2 regions of the Streptomyces sp. NBC_00285 genome follow, and region 2 is predicted to be linked to the other one. Evidence: riboswitches for the same ligand, from Rfam matches in the RefSeq annotation. Region 2 holds a riboswitch; the other holds the start of a gene.
The links. Region 2 has a riboswitch for S-adenosylmethionine ahead of OHT57_RS41820 (amino acid ABC transporter permease). Riboswitches for the same ligand answer to the same signal wherever they lie in the genome.

Region 1 (7,565 bases), 4.2 Mb from region 2:
TTCTCCTCGATCCACGCGCCCGTGCCGTCGAGGAGGGCCGGCAGCCCGGCGCGGACCGCGGCCACGCCCGGGTGCGGTTCCGGGGCCGTGACCTTGCCCGTCGCCGCGTCCCAGCGCTCCGCGCCGTAGTGGCCGAGCACGGTCAGGTGCTCCAGCCCGGGGACGTCCGCGAAGCCGCCGTAACGGACCGCGACCTCGGCCGGGCGGCCGGTGACGACCGCGACGGACGCCACCTTCGGGGCCAGGGAAGCAAGGACCGAGACCGCCTCCGGGTGTGCCCGCGCCTGCTCAGGGTCGGAGACGATCGGCGCGAGCGTCCCGTCGAAGTCGAGGCCGATCACCGCCCTTTCGGGGTCCGCGAGAAGGGCCCGGAGGCCGTCCCGGCCGGCAGCGGTGCTGGGCGTCGGCAGGCTCATACTCATCCGTCCAGAGCGTTCAGCGCGTTCAACTGGTCCAGGAACCACTGCGCCGGCGGCAGTGCCGTCGCCGCCGCGGCCAGCCTCTTCGCGCGTTCGGCCCGCTCGCCCGCGGGCATCGTCAGGGCCTCGTGCAGTGCCGTCGCCGTCTGTTCCACGTCGTAGGGGTTGACCACGATCGCGTCGTCGCCCAGTTCCTCGTACGCCCCCGCCTCCCGCGACAGCACCAGCGCGCACCCCTCGTCGGAGACCACCGGCATCTCCTTCGCGACCAGGTTCATGCCGTCCCGGATCGGATTGACCAGTGCCACGTCGGCCAGCCGGTACGCGGCGAGGGAACGTGCGAAGTCGTCCTTGACGTGCAGCACGACCGGGGTCCAACCGGCCGTGCCGAAAGCGTCGTTGATCTCGTCCGCCAGCCGCTGCACCTCAGCCGTGTAGTCCCGGTACACCGACAGGTCCTGCCGCGACGGATACGCGAACGCCACATGCACGACCCGCTCGCACCACTCGGGCCGTGACTCCAGCAGCCGCCGGTAGGCGAGCAGTCCCCGCACGATGTTCTTCGACAGCTCGGTCCGGTCCACCCGCACGATCGTCCTGCGGCCCTCGCCGATCTCCTCGCGCAGCGCCGCCATCCGGTCGTTCACGTCCCGCTCGTGCGACCGCTCGCGCAGGAAGTCCGCGTCCGCGCCCAGGCCGTGCACCCCGATCCGGGTTTCCCCGAGTCCGCCCACGAACTCCGTACTGCAGGCCGTGAAGGCGTCCGCCCAGCGGCCGGTGAGGAAGCCGAGCCGGTCGGCGCCCAGCATGCCCCGCAGCAGCTGGGACGCGATGTCGTCCGGCAGCATCCGGAAGTAGTCCACCGGCGCCCACGGCGTGTGCGAGAAGTGGGCGATGCGCAGGTCGGGGCGCAGCTCCCGCAGCATCCCCGGCACCAGGCACAGGTGGTAGTCCTGCACCAGGACCGCCGCGCCCTGCGCCGCCTCCTCGGCGAGCGCCTCGGCGAAGGCGCGGTTGTACGTCTCGTACGACGCCCACTGCCGCCGGAACTCCGCGTCGAAGACCGGCTCCAGCGGGGTCTGGTAGAGGAGGTGGTGGACGAACCACAGCACCGAGTTCGCGATGCCGTTGTACGCGTCGGCGTGCACGTCGGCCGGGATCGCGAGCATCCGGACACCGTCCTCGCCGACCCCCTGCCGTACCGCCTCGCGGTCGCCGTCGGACAGTGCCGAGCACACCCACAGGGCGCCCGCGTCCGGCCCGATCGCCGACAGACCGGAGACGAGTCCGCCGCCGCCCCGCTTGGCGTTCAGCGAGCCGTCCTCGCCCACTTCGTATGAGACCGGGCCGCGATTGGACGCGACCAGCACCTGGTGAGCAGCGCCGTGCGTGGAAGCCATACGCCTCAACCTAGCCTGGTCCGGAACCGCTCAAACGTACGGTTGCGCTCAGTGGGGAGCCGTATACGGAACGCGTCCTCGGGTCACGCGACCTTCCGCTTCGCGTACTCCGCGATCTCCACCATCGGCGGCCGTTCCTCCGTGTCCACGGAGTACGTGCGCGGTTCGAAGCCGTCCCGGCCCCGCTCGAACTGGGTGAGGGAGGGCCGGATCATATGGCCGCGGGCCAGCCGGAGCTGGGCGGTGCGGTAGATCGCGGCGGACATCCGGCCCAGGGCCTGGCCGTCCTGGTGGCGGTGCTTGCGGACGCCCACGTCGACCTGGGCGAGGGCGTCCAGGCCCACCAGGTGCAGGGAGTCCACCAGCATGCCGAGCTCGACGCCGTAGCCGACGGGGAACGGGAGCTGTTCCAGCAGGCTTCGGCGGGCCGCGTACTCGCCGCCCAGCGGCTGTACGAAACCGGCCAGCTGCGGCCAGTGCATGTTCAGCAGCGGGCGCGCCATGAGCTCGGTGACCCGGCCGCCCTGTCCGGCGGCGCCACCCAGGGGGCGGTCGTACATGCCCTTGACCAGGTCGACCTCGGGGTCGGTGAGCAGCGGGCCGACGATGCCGGAGACGAAGTCCGAGGAGAACTCCTTCAGGTCGGCGTCGATGAAGCAGACGATGTCCCCGCTGGTGGCGAGGAGGGAGCGCCACAGGACCTCGCCCTTGCCGGGCACGGCCGGGATGCGCGGGAGGATGTCGTCACGGTGGACGACCCGCGCGCCGGCCGCGGCGGCCACCTCGGACGTACGGTCGGTCGATCCCGAGTCGACGACGACGATCTCGTCGACCAGCGGAACCTGCTGCATGAGGTCGTGACGGATCACGGAGACGATGTCACCGACCGTCTCCTCCTCGTTGAGCGCGGGCAGGACGACGCTGACAGTGCGGCCCGTGCCCCGTTTCGCCGCCATGATCCTGTGGAGCGGGCGATCGGTCACGGACCAGGAACGGGTGGCCAGCCAGCGCTCGACTTCGTTCAGCACAGTGCGCGGCTCCTCTGCGTGCCTGCCGCGGTAGCGGCTGATGGATGGTAGTCATCTCGCGGTTCGGACGACCCACTCAACTGTCCAGGTCGTCGGTTACAGTCTTGAACAACGCGGATGACCATCGCATGTCCGGGATGGCCCGCCGTTCACAACTTCATACCGCTCATCCAGAGGGGCAGAGGGATACGGCCCGATGAAGCCCCGGCAACCCTCCAGTCGGTTCTCGTAGCGATCGCTCATGATCGTCGCAGCGAGGCTCCCGATTAGGGAAGGTGCCAAATCCGTCTCACGGCGAAGTGCGTCGTGAGGAAGATGAGGAAAGGGCCTCGCCTCCATGGCTGCGCAGACTGTTGCAAGCACCACGAATCCCACCGTAGACCTCGGTCCCGCCGCGGCTCTGAGCTGCCGCGAGTGCGGTCACCGCGTGCCCCTCGGCCCGGTCTTCGCCTGCGAGGAGTGTTTCGGCCCGCTCGAGATCGCGTACGACTTCTCCGGCTACGACACCGAGGAGCTCCGCAAGCGGATCGAGGCGGGACCGGCGAACATCTGGCGTTACGCCCCGCTGCTGCCCGTCCCCGCGGACGTCGCGGACAAGCCCAACATCAACCCCGGCTGGACCCACCTCGTCAAGGCCGACAACCTCGCCCGCGAGCTCGGCGTCACCGGCGGCCTGTACATCAAGGACGACTCCGGCAACCCGACGCACTCCTTCAAGGACCGCGTCGTCGCGCAGGCCATCGAGGCCGCTCGCGCCTTCGGCTTCACCACCCTGTCCTGCTCCTCCACCGGCAATCTCGCCGGTGCGGTCGGCGCCGCCGCGGCGCGGGCCGGCTTCCGCTCCTGCGTGTTCATCCCGCACGACCTGGAGCAGGGCAAGGTCGTCATGGCCGCGATCTACGGCGGCGAGCTCATCGGCATCGAGGGCAACTACGACGACGTGAACCGCTTCTGCTCCGAGCTGATCGGCGACCCGGCCGGCGAGGGCTGGGGCTTCGTCAACGTCAACCTGCGGCCGTACTACGCGGAGGGGTCCAAGACCCTGGCGTACGAGATCTGCGAGCAGCTCGGCTGGCGGCTGCCCGACCAGCTCGTGGTCCCCATCGCCTCCGGCTCGCAGCTCACGAAGATCGACAAGGGGCTCCAGGAGCTGATCAAGCTCGGGCTCGTCGAGGACCGGCCGTACAAGATCTTCGGCGCCCAGGCCGAGGGATGCTCGCCGGTGTCCGTCGCGTACAAGGCGGGCCACGACGTCGTACGGCCGCAGAAGCCGAACACCATCGCCAAGTCCCTCGCCATCGGCAACCCGGCGGACGGCCCCTATGTGCTGGACATCGCGCGCCGTACCGGCGGTGCGGTGGAGGACGTCAATGACGAGCAGGTCGTGGACGCGATCAAGCTGCTCGCCCGCACGGAGGGCATCTTCGCGGAGACCGCCGGCGGGGTGACCGTCGGTGTCGCGAAGAAGCTCATCGAGAACGGTGTGCTGGATCCCTCGCTGACGACCGTCGTGCTGAACACCGGTGACGGTCTGAAGACGCTGGACGCGGTCGCGGGTACGGGTCTCACCGCCACGATCCGTCCCAACCTGGACTCGTTCCGCGAGGCTGGTCTCGCGTAGTCGCGCAGTTCCCCGCGCCCCGCGCCACTAGGTGCGATACCCGACCGGAGGTCTTGAACATGAGCGTTTCCGTCCGCATCCCCACCATCCTGCGTACCTACACCGGCGGACAGGCCGAGGTGCAGGCCGAGGGTACGACCCTCGCCGAGGTCATCGCGGATCTGGAGAAGAACCACACCGGTATCGCGGCCCGCGTCCTGGACGACCAGGGCAAGCTGCGGCGGTTCGTCAATGTGTACGTGAACGACGACGACGTGCGGTTCGAGCAGGGCCTGGAGACGACGACGCCCGACGGGGCCGGCGTCTCCATCATTCCGGCCGTCGCCGGAGGGTGACCGTATGACCGGTCATTACCGTCGGTAATGGAAATGACCGAGTGTTCATCTGATTGCCCTCTCCGCGAAGAAGCGGAGGGGGCAATTCTCTATGGTTGAGCGCGGTACAGTTGGGGAAGCTGCGGCTCTCTTCATGTCGCACGCATATGAGTTCTTGCTTCTCGGGCGATGAGAAGTAGCCAAAGTGTGCGCGACTTATGTGCCTTTTGCGTCCTTTGTGGGGCCCGATTTGCCCCGAAGTCAGGCGAATTCTCGCTACATTCCGGACCCCTTCCGTCCAGAATTCTCGTCCGATTGACCTGTTGCAGACGGCAGTTGGACAGATACATTCAGCCGCGGTCGACGCGTTCCGGCGCACGCCCCCAACCATCTGGGGGGTGAGGTCTGACCCGGATCCGCGAAGTGCGGATCCGTGCAAGGGCCAGTAATAGGGGAGTTAGGCATGGCTCAGGGCACCGTCAAGTGGTTCAACGCGGAGAAGGGGTACGGCTTCATCGCGGTCGACGGTGGTGCGGATGTATTCGTCCACTACAGCGCGATCCAGATGGACGGTTACCGCACCCTTGAAGAGGGCCAGCGGGTCGAATTCGAGATCTCGCAGGGTCAGAAGGGGCCGCAGGCGGACATGGTTCGTCTCGCGACAGGCTGAAGCACGCGCCGGGTAACAACAGCGTCGTTCTTCGTTCTCGTTCGGAGGGCTCGTACCCATGGGGAGTCATGGGTACGGGCCCTCCGGCATGCGCGCGCCTCCGGCGGTCGGGCGGGTTGTGGTGCGGGTTCGGTGGCCTGTGCGGTTCGGTGGCCTGTGCGGGGTCGGTGGGGGCGGGCGTTTTGCGCAGTTCCCCGCGCCCCTTTTTCGCCTGAGGCGATCCGTGCCGGGTGTGGTGGATGGGGTGTCCTCGGTCCGGCGGCTCGGGGTTCGTGAAGGGGGCCGATCCCTGAGAGGCGCTTGCACTCGACCATGCCGAGTGCTAATCATTGGCGTTAGCACTCTGAAGGTGAGAGTGACAACGAAGGACCGGGTCGGTGAGGCCCGCAAGCCGGGTGGGGAAGGAACCCACAGGCAGGTGAGCCGTCCGTCGCGGGCGCGGGCGCGGTCCGAAGGAATCACCCCCAGTCCTGGAGGGACCACTTCACATGGCCAAGATCATCGCGTTCGACGAGGAGGCGCGGCGCGGCCTCGAGCGCGGCATGAACCAGCTCGCGGACGCCGTCAAGGTGACGCTCGGCCCCAAGGGCCGCAACGTCGTCCTCGAGAAGAAGTGGGGCGCCCCCACGATCACCAACGATGGTGTCTCCATCGCCAAGGAGATCGAGCTCGAGGACCCGTACGAGAAGATCGGCGCCGAGCTGGTCAAGGAAGTCGCCAAGAAGACGGACGACGTCGCCGGCGACGGTACGACCACCGCGACCGTGCTCGCCCAGGCCCTCGTCAAGGAAGGCCTGCGCAACGTAGCCGCCGGTGCCAACCCGATGGCCCTCAAGCGCGGTATCGAGAAGGCCGTCGAGGCCGTCTCCGCCGCCCTGCTCGAGCAGGCCAAGGATGTCGAGACCAAGGAGCAGATCGCTTCGACGGCCTCCATCTCCGCCGCCGACACCCAGATCGGCGAGCTCATCGCCGAGGCGATGGACAAGGTCGGCAAGGAAGGCGTCATCACCGTCGAGGAGTCCCAGACCTTCGGTCTTGAGCTTGAGCTCACCGAGGGTATGCGCTTCGACAAGGGCTACATCTCGGCGTACTTCGCCACCGACATGGAGCGGATGGAGGCGTCGCTCGACGACCCCTACATCCTGATCGCCAACTCCAAGATCGGCTCCGTCAAGGACCTGCTCCCGCTTCTGGAGAAGGTCATGCAGTCGGGCAAGCCGCTGCTGATCATCGCCGAGGACGTCGAGGGCGAGGCCCTGTCGACCCTGGTCGTCAACAAGATCCGCGGCACCTTCAAGTCCGTCGCCGTCAAGGCCCCGGGCTTCGGCGACCGCCGCAAGGCGATGCTGAACGACATCGCCATCCTCACCGGTGGCGAGGTCATCTCCGAGGAGGTCGGGCTCAAGCTCGAGAACACCTCCATCGACCTCCTGGGCCGTGCCCGCAAGGTCGTCATCACCAAGGACGAGACCACCATCGTCGACGGTGCCGGCTCCTCCGAGCAGGTTCAGGGCCGGGTCAACCAGATCCGCGCCGAGATCGAGAACAGCGACTCGGACTACGACCGCGAGAAGCTCCAGGAGCGCCTGGCGAAGCTCGCCGGTGGCGTCGCCGTCATCAAGGCCGGTGCCGCGACCGAGGTCGAGCTCAAGGAGCGCAAGCACCGCATCGAGGACGCCGTGCGCAACGCCAAGGCGGCCGTCGAAGAGGGCATCGTCGCCGGTGGCGGCGTCGCGCTCATCCAGGCCTCCAGCGTCTTCGAGAAGCTGGACCTGTCCGGTGACGAGGCGACCGGCGCCAACGCCGTGAGGCTCGCCCTGGAGGCCCCGCTCAAGCAGATCGCCATCAACGGTGGTCTCGAGGGTGGCGTCATCGTCGAGAAGGTCCGCAACCTCCCGATCGGTCACGGCCTGAACGCCGCGACCGGTGAGTACGTCGACATGATCGCCGAGGGCATCATCGACCCGGCGAAGGTCACGCGCTCCGCGCTCCAGAACGCGGCCTCCATCGCCGCGCTCTTCCTCACCACCGAGGCCGTCATCGCCGACAAGCCCGAAAAGGCCGGTGCCGGCGCGGGCGCCGGTGGCGGCATGCCGGGCGGTGACATGGACTT
Region 2 (7,565 bases):
CGAGGTGGCCGTCCTCCTCGTCGTACAGCGCACCCGACTCCGGGCACTGCCAGCCGCCCGGCTCGCCGTCCCGCCCGACCAGCCGGACCCCGGCCCGGCCGACCCAGCCTGCCGCTCCCCACCAAGCTGTTGGAGCAGGACGTGCGGGACATGGTCCGCGTCTGTGACGGCCGAACGGCACTGCGTACGGCACCGTCGTGCCGCATGTGGCCCCGGAAGCGGCGGCGGGCGGGCCGCTCGCGCCCTTGGCGCCCTCTCGTGACGCACGCCCTGCCCGCCCAGTGGACGCCCTCTTGACGTGGGCCCACGGCAGATCGAGACTCCATGGTGGGAATCCTAGTGAACAGGTAGGGAAACATGGGGCGCCTTGAGCCGGCCGTCGGCCGAGTGAGCCGTACCTCTCGGCCCTCCCCTCTTCTGACGTCCCGCCGTCACATCGATCTGCAGCGGGTCTGCAGTGCGATCGGACCCCGGGCCTGAGCCCGGCCGCTCCCGACCCCGTTCCGTGCCCGAACGGCACGCCCTCGCCGTCACGCACGGGGACGGCCGTCTGTTCCCGCCCGACGACGCTTCCGCCGCGCGTACGTCTGCGCACCGACACTCCGGGGAGACCCATGACCGTCACACCGCTCGCCCACGTCCCCACCACCCACCCGGCCCCCGCGTTCCGCGGCCGGATCGGCCAGGACGCGCGCAGTGGGCACTACGCCGTGCCGCTCCGCTACCGGCTTCATCTGGCCGCCGCCTGTGCCGACGGTCTGCGCATCGCCGTCGTGCACAGCCTGCTCGGTCTCGACGACGTCTGTCCGGTGACCTTCCTCGACCCGGTCCCCGACTGTCCCGACGGGGGACACTCCACACTGCGCCCGCTCTACGAGGCCAGCGCGCACCGGTACACCGGCGCGGCCCTCGCGCCGGTGCTCAGCGACGACTGGTCGGGGCGGATCGTCAGCACCCACGCCCCCGACATCACCCGTGACCTGGCCCGGCACTTCGGCGGCGGGCGCCCGGCGCTGTACCCGTGCGGGGCGGAGTCGGAGACCGAGGCTGTCGAGCGGATGTGCGCGGGCATCGAGCGGTCCGCCCAGCATGCCGGGTCGGCGGGCGGCGACGAGGACGAGCGTGCCGCGGCGCTGGAGCAACTGCTCGATGCGCTGGGCTCGTTGGAGCGATGGCTCGACGGACGCGAGTACCTGATCCGGGATCACCTCACCGCTTCCGACGTGGAGTTGTGGGTCGCGCTGGTCCAACTCGACACAGTGCACCGCGACCACCTGGACGCCGCCGCGGTGCAGCGCATCGCCGACCACCCCACCCTGTGGGCCTACGCCCGCCGCCTGGCCGCGCACCCGGCCTTCGGCACCCACCTCGACCTCGACGGCATCGCCCGCCGGCACCACGCCCACTGCCGGGGCCTGGAGGCCGCCGGAGCCGCCGTGCAGATCCTGGACTGGGCGTCGCACACCGGCCGCTCGTCCTGACCGTTTCGACCGCTGGACCCGTTTCAACTGTCGGACCGTGATTGACATTCGTTCGGGCATTTGTCTTAACTACGGCTCAGAACGGTCATGAGTGTCAGCGACAAGCCCTGGCTTGCTGACCGGCAACCCTCGCTCCGCGGTGGGGTGCCCCAGGTGACGACCGGACCGGATCACGTTTCGGTAAGCGCGAGGGCCCACGGGGCCGGAAGAGCACGGTGACGGACATGTACGCAGCCTCCAGGACGGCCATGCGCCGCGCCCAGAGCTGCGTACAGCCGTACAGCGATGTGCTCGTGGCCGACCGGAGCGTCGATCTCCTCCGAGTCAGCAGCGCACTGTGTACCGCACCGGGCCGTGCCCGCTGTCAGGGCTGACGTTTCTCCTCTCCAGCCCCCGCGTTCCTGACGAACACCGCGCTCGCGGTGTGCCGTCACCCGCCCAGCCCCGGTGCCCGTGCGTTCGCGTCCTACCGCCGTAGTACGCCGAGCCCGCCGTGTCCCCGGGGAACACCGACTCCGCCGGAGCCCCCGCATGAGTGAACCCCCGGGCGCCGCCGTCTCCGTCACCGAGGCGCCGCCGCAGACCGACACCCCGTCAAGACCCCTCGCCGCACAGCGGGTTCTGCCGCTCCGGCGGCCGGGACGCTGGATCGCCACCGCCGTCGTCCTGGTCCTGGCGGCCCAGTTCGTCCACGGCCTGGCGACCAACCCCTTCTACCAGTGGGACCGGTTCGGCTACTGGTTCCTGCGGCCGGCCGTCCTCGACGGGCTCCTCATCACCCTCGAAGTCACCGCCTACAGCGCGGTGTTGGGACTCCTGGGCGGAATCCTGCTCGCTCTGGCCAGGCTCTCGAAGAGCCCGGTGCTGCGCGCGGTGAGCTGGACCTACATCTGGGCGCTGCGCTCGATCCCCCTGATCGTGCTCCTGCTGTTCCTGTACAACTTCTCGGCCCTGTACAGGACGTTGAGCGTCGGCGTCCCCTTCGGGCCGGCCTTCTTCTCCTTCGACGAGTCCCGGCTGGCCACCGACATGGTCATCGCCGTCATCGGCCTCAGCCTCAACGAGGCGGCCTACGCGGCGGAAGTCGTCCGCGGCGGCATCCTCTCCGTCGACCAGGGCCAGCACGAGGCGGCCTCCGCGCTCGGCCTGCCCAGGGGCTACCAGTTCCGCAGGATCGCTTTCCCGCAGGCGCTGCGCTCCATCACCCCGAACTACGTCAACCAGCTCATCGGCCTCATCAAGAGCACCTCACTGGTCTTCTACGTCTCCCTGCTCGACCTGTTCGGCACCGTGCAGTCCATGGGCTCCACCTACCCCGGCGACATCGTGCCGCTGCTGCTGGTCGCCACGGTCTGGTACCTGATCCTGACCAGTGCCGTCTCCGTCGTCCAGTTCTACGTCGAGCGGTACTACGCCCGGGGCGCCACACGCTCCCTGCCGCCGACCCCGCTCCAGAAACTGCGGGCCGGCCTCACCGGTCTCGGAGCCCGCATCCGCAGGGAGACCGCCGTATGACCGTCACCGACATCACGCCCGTCGCGCTCGAAGTGCACGGCGTGCACAAGTGGTACGGCACCCACCGCGTCCTGGACGGCGTCGACCTCACCGTGCGCCCCGGCGAGGTCACCGTGATCCTGGGCCCGTCCGGCTCCGGGAAGTCCACCCTGCTGCGGGTCATCAACCACCTGGAGAAGCCGGAGATCGGCCATGTCAGCGTCAACGACGAGCTGATCGGCGTCCGTCGGCAGGGCGACCGTCTGAAGGAGCTCAGCGAGCGGGCGATCCTGGCCCAGCGCAGCCGCATCGGGTTCGTCTTCCAGAACTTCAACCTCTTTCCGCACCTGACCGTGCTCGACAACGTGGCAGCCGCCCCGGTCGCGACGGGGAAGCTCGCCAGGGCGGCGGCCCAGGAGCTGGCCCGTGAACTCCTCGACAGGGTCGGCCTCGCCGACAAGGCCACTGCCTACCCACGCCAGTTGTCGGGTGGCCAGCAGCAGCGCGTGGCCATCGCCCGGGCCCTCGCCCTGCGCCCCGGTGTGATCCTCTTCGACGAGCCGACCTCCGCCCTCGATCCCGAACTCGTCGGTGAAGTCCTCGCGGTCATCAAGGACCTGGCGACCAGCGGCACCACTCTCGTCATCGTCACCCACGAGATCGGCTTCGCCCGCGAGATCGCCGACCGGGTCGTCTTCATCGACGGCGGCCGCATCGTCGAGCAGGGCCCGCCCTCCGAGGTCCTCGACAAGCCGCAGCACGAGCGGACCCGGGACTTCCTGAGCAAGGTTCTCTGAACCCTGTTCGTCCCCATTGCCCCTTTTATCTCAACTCCTAAGGACAGCCATGCCCATCCACCCCTCCCGGCGCAGCCTGATACGCGGCATCACCGCGGCGACCGCCGTCGCCACCCTCGCCACCGGGCTCGCCGCCTGCGGTGGTGACAGCGACGCCGCCACCCGGACGACCGACAGCGCCGGCACGGTCACCGTGGGCCGACTGTCCAACGGCGCCGCCAAGGAGACCGCCCTCAAGGTCGCCGAGGTCAAGTCCATCAGCGCCGAACTCCCCGACGCCGTCAAGAAGAGCGGCAAGCTCGTCATCGGCTCCGGCACCCTGCCCTCCGGTTCCCCGCCGCTGGGCTTCATCGGCAGCGACCAGAAGACCCTCACCGGCTCCGAGACCGACCTGGCTCGCCTGGTCGCCGCCGTCCTCGGCCTCAAGCCCGAGACCAAGCAGTTCACCTGGGAGAACCTGTTCGTCGGCATCGACAGCGGCAAGGTGAACGTCGGCTTCTCCAACATCACCGACACCGAGGAGCGCAAGCAGAAGTACGAGTTCGCCTCCTACCGCAAGGACGACCTCGCCTTCGAGACGCTCAAGACCTCCAAGTGGAGCTTCGACGGCGACTACGAGGCGCTCGCGGGCAAGACCGTCTCGGTCGGCGCCGGCACCAACCAGGAGCGGATCCTGCTGCAGTGGCAGGCCAAACTGAAGAAGGAGGGCAAGAAGCTCACCATCAAGTACTTCCAGGACAGCCCCAGCATCTATCTGGCCCTGAGCAGCGGCAAGATCGACGCCTACCTGGGCCCCAGCCCCAACTCCGCCTACCACGTCACCCAGACGGCGAGCACGCCCAACGCGACCCGCATCGCGGGCCAGTACTCCGGTGCCGGCGAGACGCTCCAGGGCCTGATCGCCGCGACCGCCAAGAAGGACAGCGGCCTGGCCAAGCCCCTCGCCGACGCGATCAACTACCTGATCGACAACGGCCAGTACGCCAAGTGGCTCACCGCGTGGAACCTCTCCACCGACGCCGTCACCACGTCGGAGGTCAACCCGCCCGGGCTGCCCCTCGACAACTCCTGACGCCTCACCGAACAGCCCGCCGTACCCGCACGTCCGTCGAGAAGGGGACCCCGCCTCCGTGGTTCAGCAGACCGAAGCCCGCAGTGGCGGAGCCGCCGATCGCCGACCCTCCTGGTCCGCAGTCCAGGAACATCCCGCGCGGCCACGCGGTTGTGACTCATGACGAGATCCGCCGGGCGCCGTCGCGTGCCCAGAAGCAGGAGGTGACCGGCGTGACGCACCCACTCCGCTCCGCCCACCTCCATTCCCGGCCCCACATCGATCTCCAGCGTGTGTCCGCCGCGCTCTGTTGTTCCTGACCCGTCACCTGCCCCAGCAGCCTCGCCCCGCCCACCCGCGGGCCGGCCCACCTGTACGGACTTCCAGGAAGGCACCCACTCGTGTCCCCTTCTTCTCTGCATCTCGCCGTCGCCCTCGACGGCACCGGCTGGCACCCCGCCTCCTGGCGCGAGCCGGTGGCCCGGCCCCATGAGCTGCTCACCGCCGGATACTGGGCCGATCTGGTCACGGAGGCCGAGCACGGTCTGCTCGACTTCGTCACCATCGAGGACGGCCTCGGCCCGCAGTCCTCCCACCCCTTCGACCCGGACGAGCGCACCGACCAGGTCCGCGGCCGCCTCGACGCCGTGCTCATCGCCTCCCGCATCGCCCCGCTCACCCGGCACATAGGCCTGGTCCCGACCGCCGTGGTCACCCACACGGAGCCCTTCCACCTCTCGAAGGCCATCGCGACCCTCGACTACGTCAGCACCGGCCGGGCCGGCGTGCGCGTCCAGATCACCGCGCGCCCGAACGAGGCCGCGCACTTCGGCCGCCGCACCATCCCCCCGATCGAGGACTACGACGGCCCCGTCGTCACCGACCTCTTCGATGAGGCCGCCGACCACGTGGAGGCCGTGCGCCGCCTCTGGGACAGCTGGGAGGACGACGCCGAGATCCGCGACGCCGCCACCGGCCGCTTCGTCGACCGGGACAAGCTGCACTACATCGACTTCGAGGGGAAGCACTTCAGCGTCAAGGGCCCTTCCATCACGCCCCGCCCGCCGCAGGGGCAGCCCCTCGTCACCGCCCTCGGCCACCAGAGCGTCCCCTACCGGCTCATCGCCCGCCAGGCCGACGTCGGTTACGTCACCCCGCACGACACCGACCAGGCGCGCGCGATCGTCGCCGAGATCCGCGCCGAACAGGAAACGGCCGGTCGTGCGGGCGAACCCTTGCACATCTTCGGCGACCTGGTCGTCTTCCTCGACGACGACCCGGCAGAGGCGGCCGCCCGCAGGGACCGTCTCGACGCGCTCGCGGGGGAGCGGTACCGCAGCGACGCCCGTGTCTTCACCGGCACTCCGGCCCAACTCGCCGATCTGCTGGGCGAGTTCCAAGCGGCCGGACTCACCGGCTTCCGGCTGCGACCCGCGGTCCTCGGCCACGACCTGCCGGCGATCACCCGCGGCCTGGTCCCCGAACTCCAGCGCCGGGGCGCCTTCCGCACCGCCTACGAGGCCGACACCCTGCGCGGTCTGCTGGGCCTCGCCCGCCCCGCCAACCGCTACTCCGCCGCGTCCGCCTGAGCCGGAAGGATCCCCGCACCCATGTCCAAGCCCTTGAAGCAGATCCACCTGGCCGCCCACTTCCCCGGCGTCAACAACACCACCGTGTGGAGCGCCCCCGAGGCCGGCAGCCACATCGAGTTCAGCTCCTTCGCGCACTTCGCGCGGACCGCCGAACGCGCCAAGTTCGACTTCCTGTTCCTCGCCGAGGGCCTGCGCCTGCGTGAACAGGGCGGCAAAATCTACGACTTGGACGTCGTGGGCCGCCCGGACACCTTCACGATCCTCGCCGCACTCGCCGCCGTCACCGAGCACCTCGGGCTGACCGGCACCATCAACTCCACCTTCAACGAGCCCTACGAGGTGGCCCGCCAGTTCGCCAGCCTCGACCACCTCTCCGGCGGCCGCTCCGCCTGGAACGTCGTCACCTCCTGGGACGCCTTCACCGGCGAGAACTTCCGCCGCGGCGGCTTCCTGCCCCAGGACGAGCGCTACTCCCGCGCCAAGGAGTTCCTCGCCACCACCCAGGAGCTCTTCGACTCCTGGCAGGGCGACGAGATCCTCGCCGACCAGGCGTCCGGGGTGTTCCTGCGGGACGCGAAGGCGGGCTCCTTCGTCCACCACGGTCAACACTTCGACATTCAGGGCCAGTTCAACGTGCCGCGCTCCCCGCAGGGCCGCCCGGTCGTCTTCCAGGCCGGCGACTCCGAGGAGGGCCGCGAGTTCGCCGCCTCCGGAGCCGACGCGATCTTCAGCCGGTACGCCACCCTCAACGAGGGTCAGGCCTTCTACACCGACGTCAAGAACCGCCTCGCCAAGTACGGCCGCCGCCATGACCAGTTGCTGATCCTGCCGGCCGCGTCCTTCGCGCTCGCGGACACCGACGCGGAGGCCGAGGAGCTGGCACGGATCGTCCGACGCCAGCAGGTCAGCGGAGCCACCGCGCTCAAACACCTGGAGTTCGTCTGGAACCGGGACCTGTCCTCCTACGACCCCGAGGGGCCGCTGCCCGACATCGACCCGGATGTCAGCGACAACCACATCTCCAAGGGCCGCGCCCAGGTCCGCATGTACCGCGACCCGCTGGCCACCGCCCGCGAATGGCGTGAGCTGGCCGCCGCCAACAAGTGGTCCATCCGCGACCTCGTCATCAACACCGGCAACCGGCAGAACT

Region 1: another riboswitch for S-adenosylmethionine. It lies ahead of thrC (threonine synthase); the one in region 2 lies ahead of OHT57_RS41820 (amino acid ABC transporter permease).

The regions. Positions count from the first base shown of each region.
Region 1 covers NZ_CP108055.1:4,989,320-4,996,884, reverse strand. Annotated here, with positions in the region: gene otsB (trehalose-phosphatase) at 1-422, opposite strand, end outside; gene OHT57_RS22905 (alpha,alpha-trehalose-phosphate synthase (UDP-forming)) at 419-1,819, opposite strand; gene OHT57_RS22900 (glucosyl-3-phosphoglycerate synthase) at 1,903-2,847, opposite strand; SAM riboswitch class I at 3,011-3,169, shown strand; gene thrC (threonine synthase) at 3,185-4,468, shown strand; gene OHT57_RS22890 (MoaD/ThiS family protein) at 4,528-4,803, shown strand; gene OHT57_RS22885 (cold-shock protein) at 5,246-5,452, shown strand; gene groL (chaperonin GroEL) at 5,941-7,565, shown strand, end outside.
Region 2 covers NZ_CP108055.1:9,140,259-9,147,823, forward strand. Annotated here, with positions in the region: partial or broken gene OHT57_RS41800 (N-acetyltransferase) at 1-109, opposite strand, end outside; gene OHT57_RS41810 (putative leader peptide) at 358-480, shown strand; gene OHT57_RS41815 (glutathione S-transferase C-terminal domain-containing protein) at 615-1,481, shown strand; SAM riboswitch class IV at 1,565-1,674, shown strand; gene OHT57_RS41820 (amino acid ABC transporter permease) at 2,013-2,996, shown strand; gene OHT57_RS41825 (amino acid ABC transporter ATP-binding protein) at 2,993-3,772, shown strand; gene OHT57_RS41830 (transporter substrate-binding domain-containing protein) at 3,822-4,844, shown strand; gene OHT57_RS41835 (putative leader peptide) at 5,057-5,143, shown strand; gene OHT57_RS41840 (LLM class flavin-dependent oxidoreductase) at 5,225-6,412, shown strand; gene OHT57_RS41845 (NtaA/DmoA family FMN-dependent monooxygenase) at 6,434-7,565, shown strand, end outside.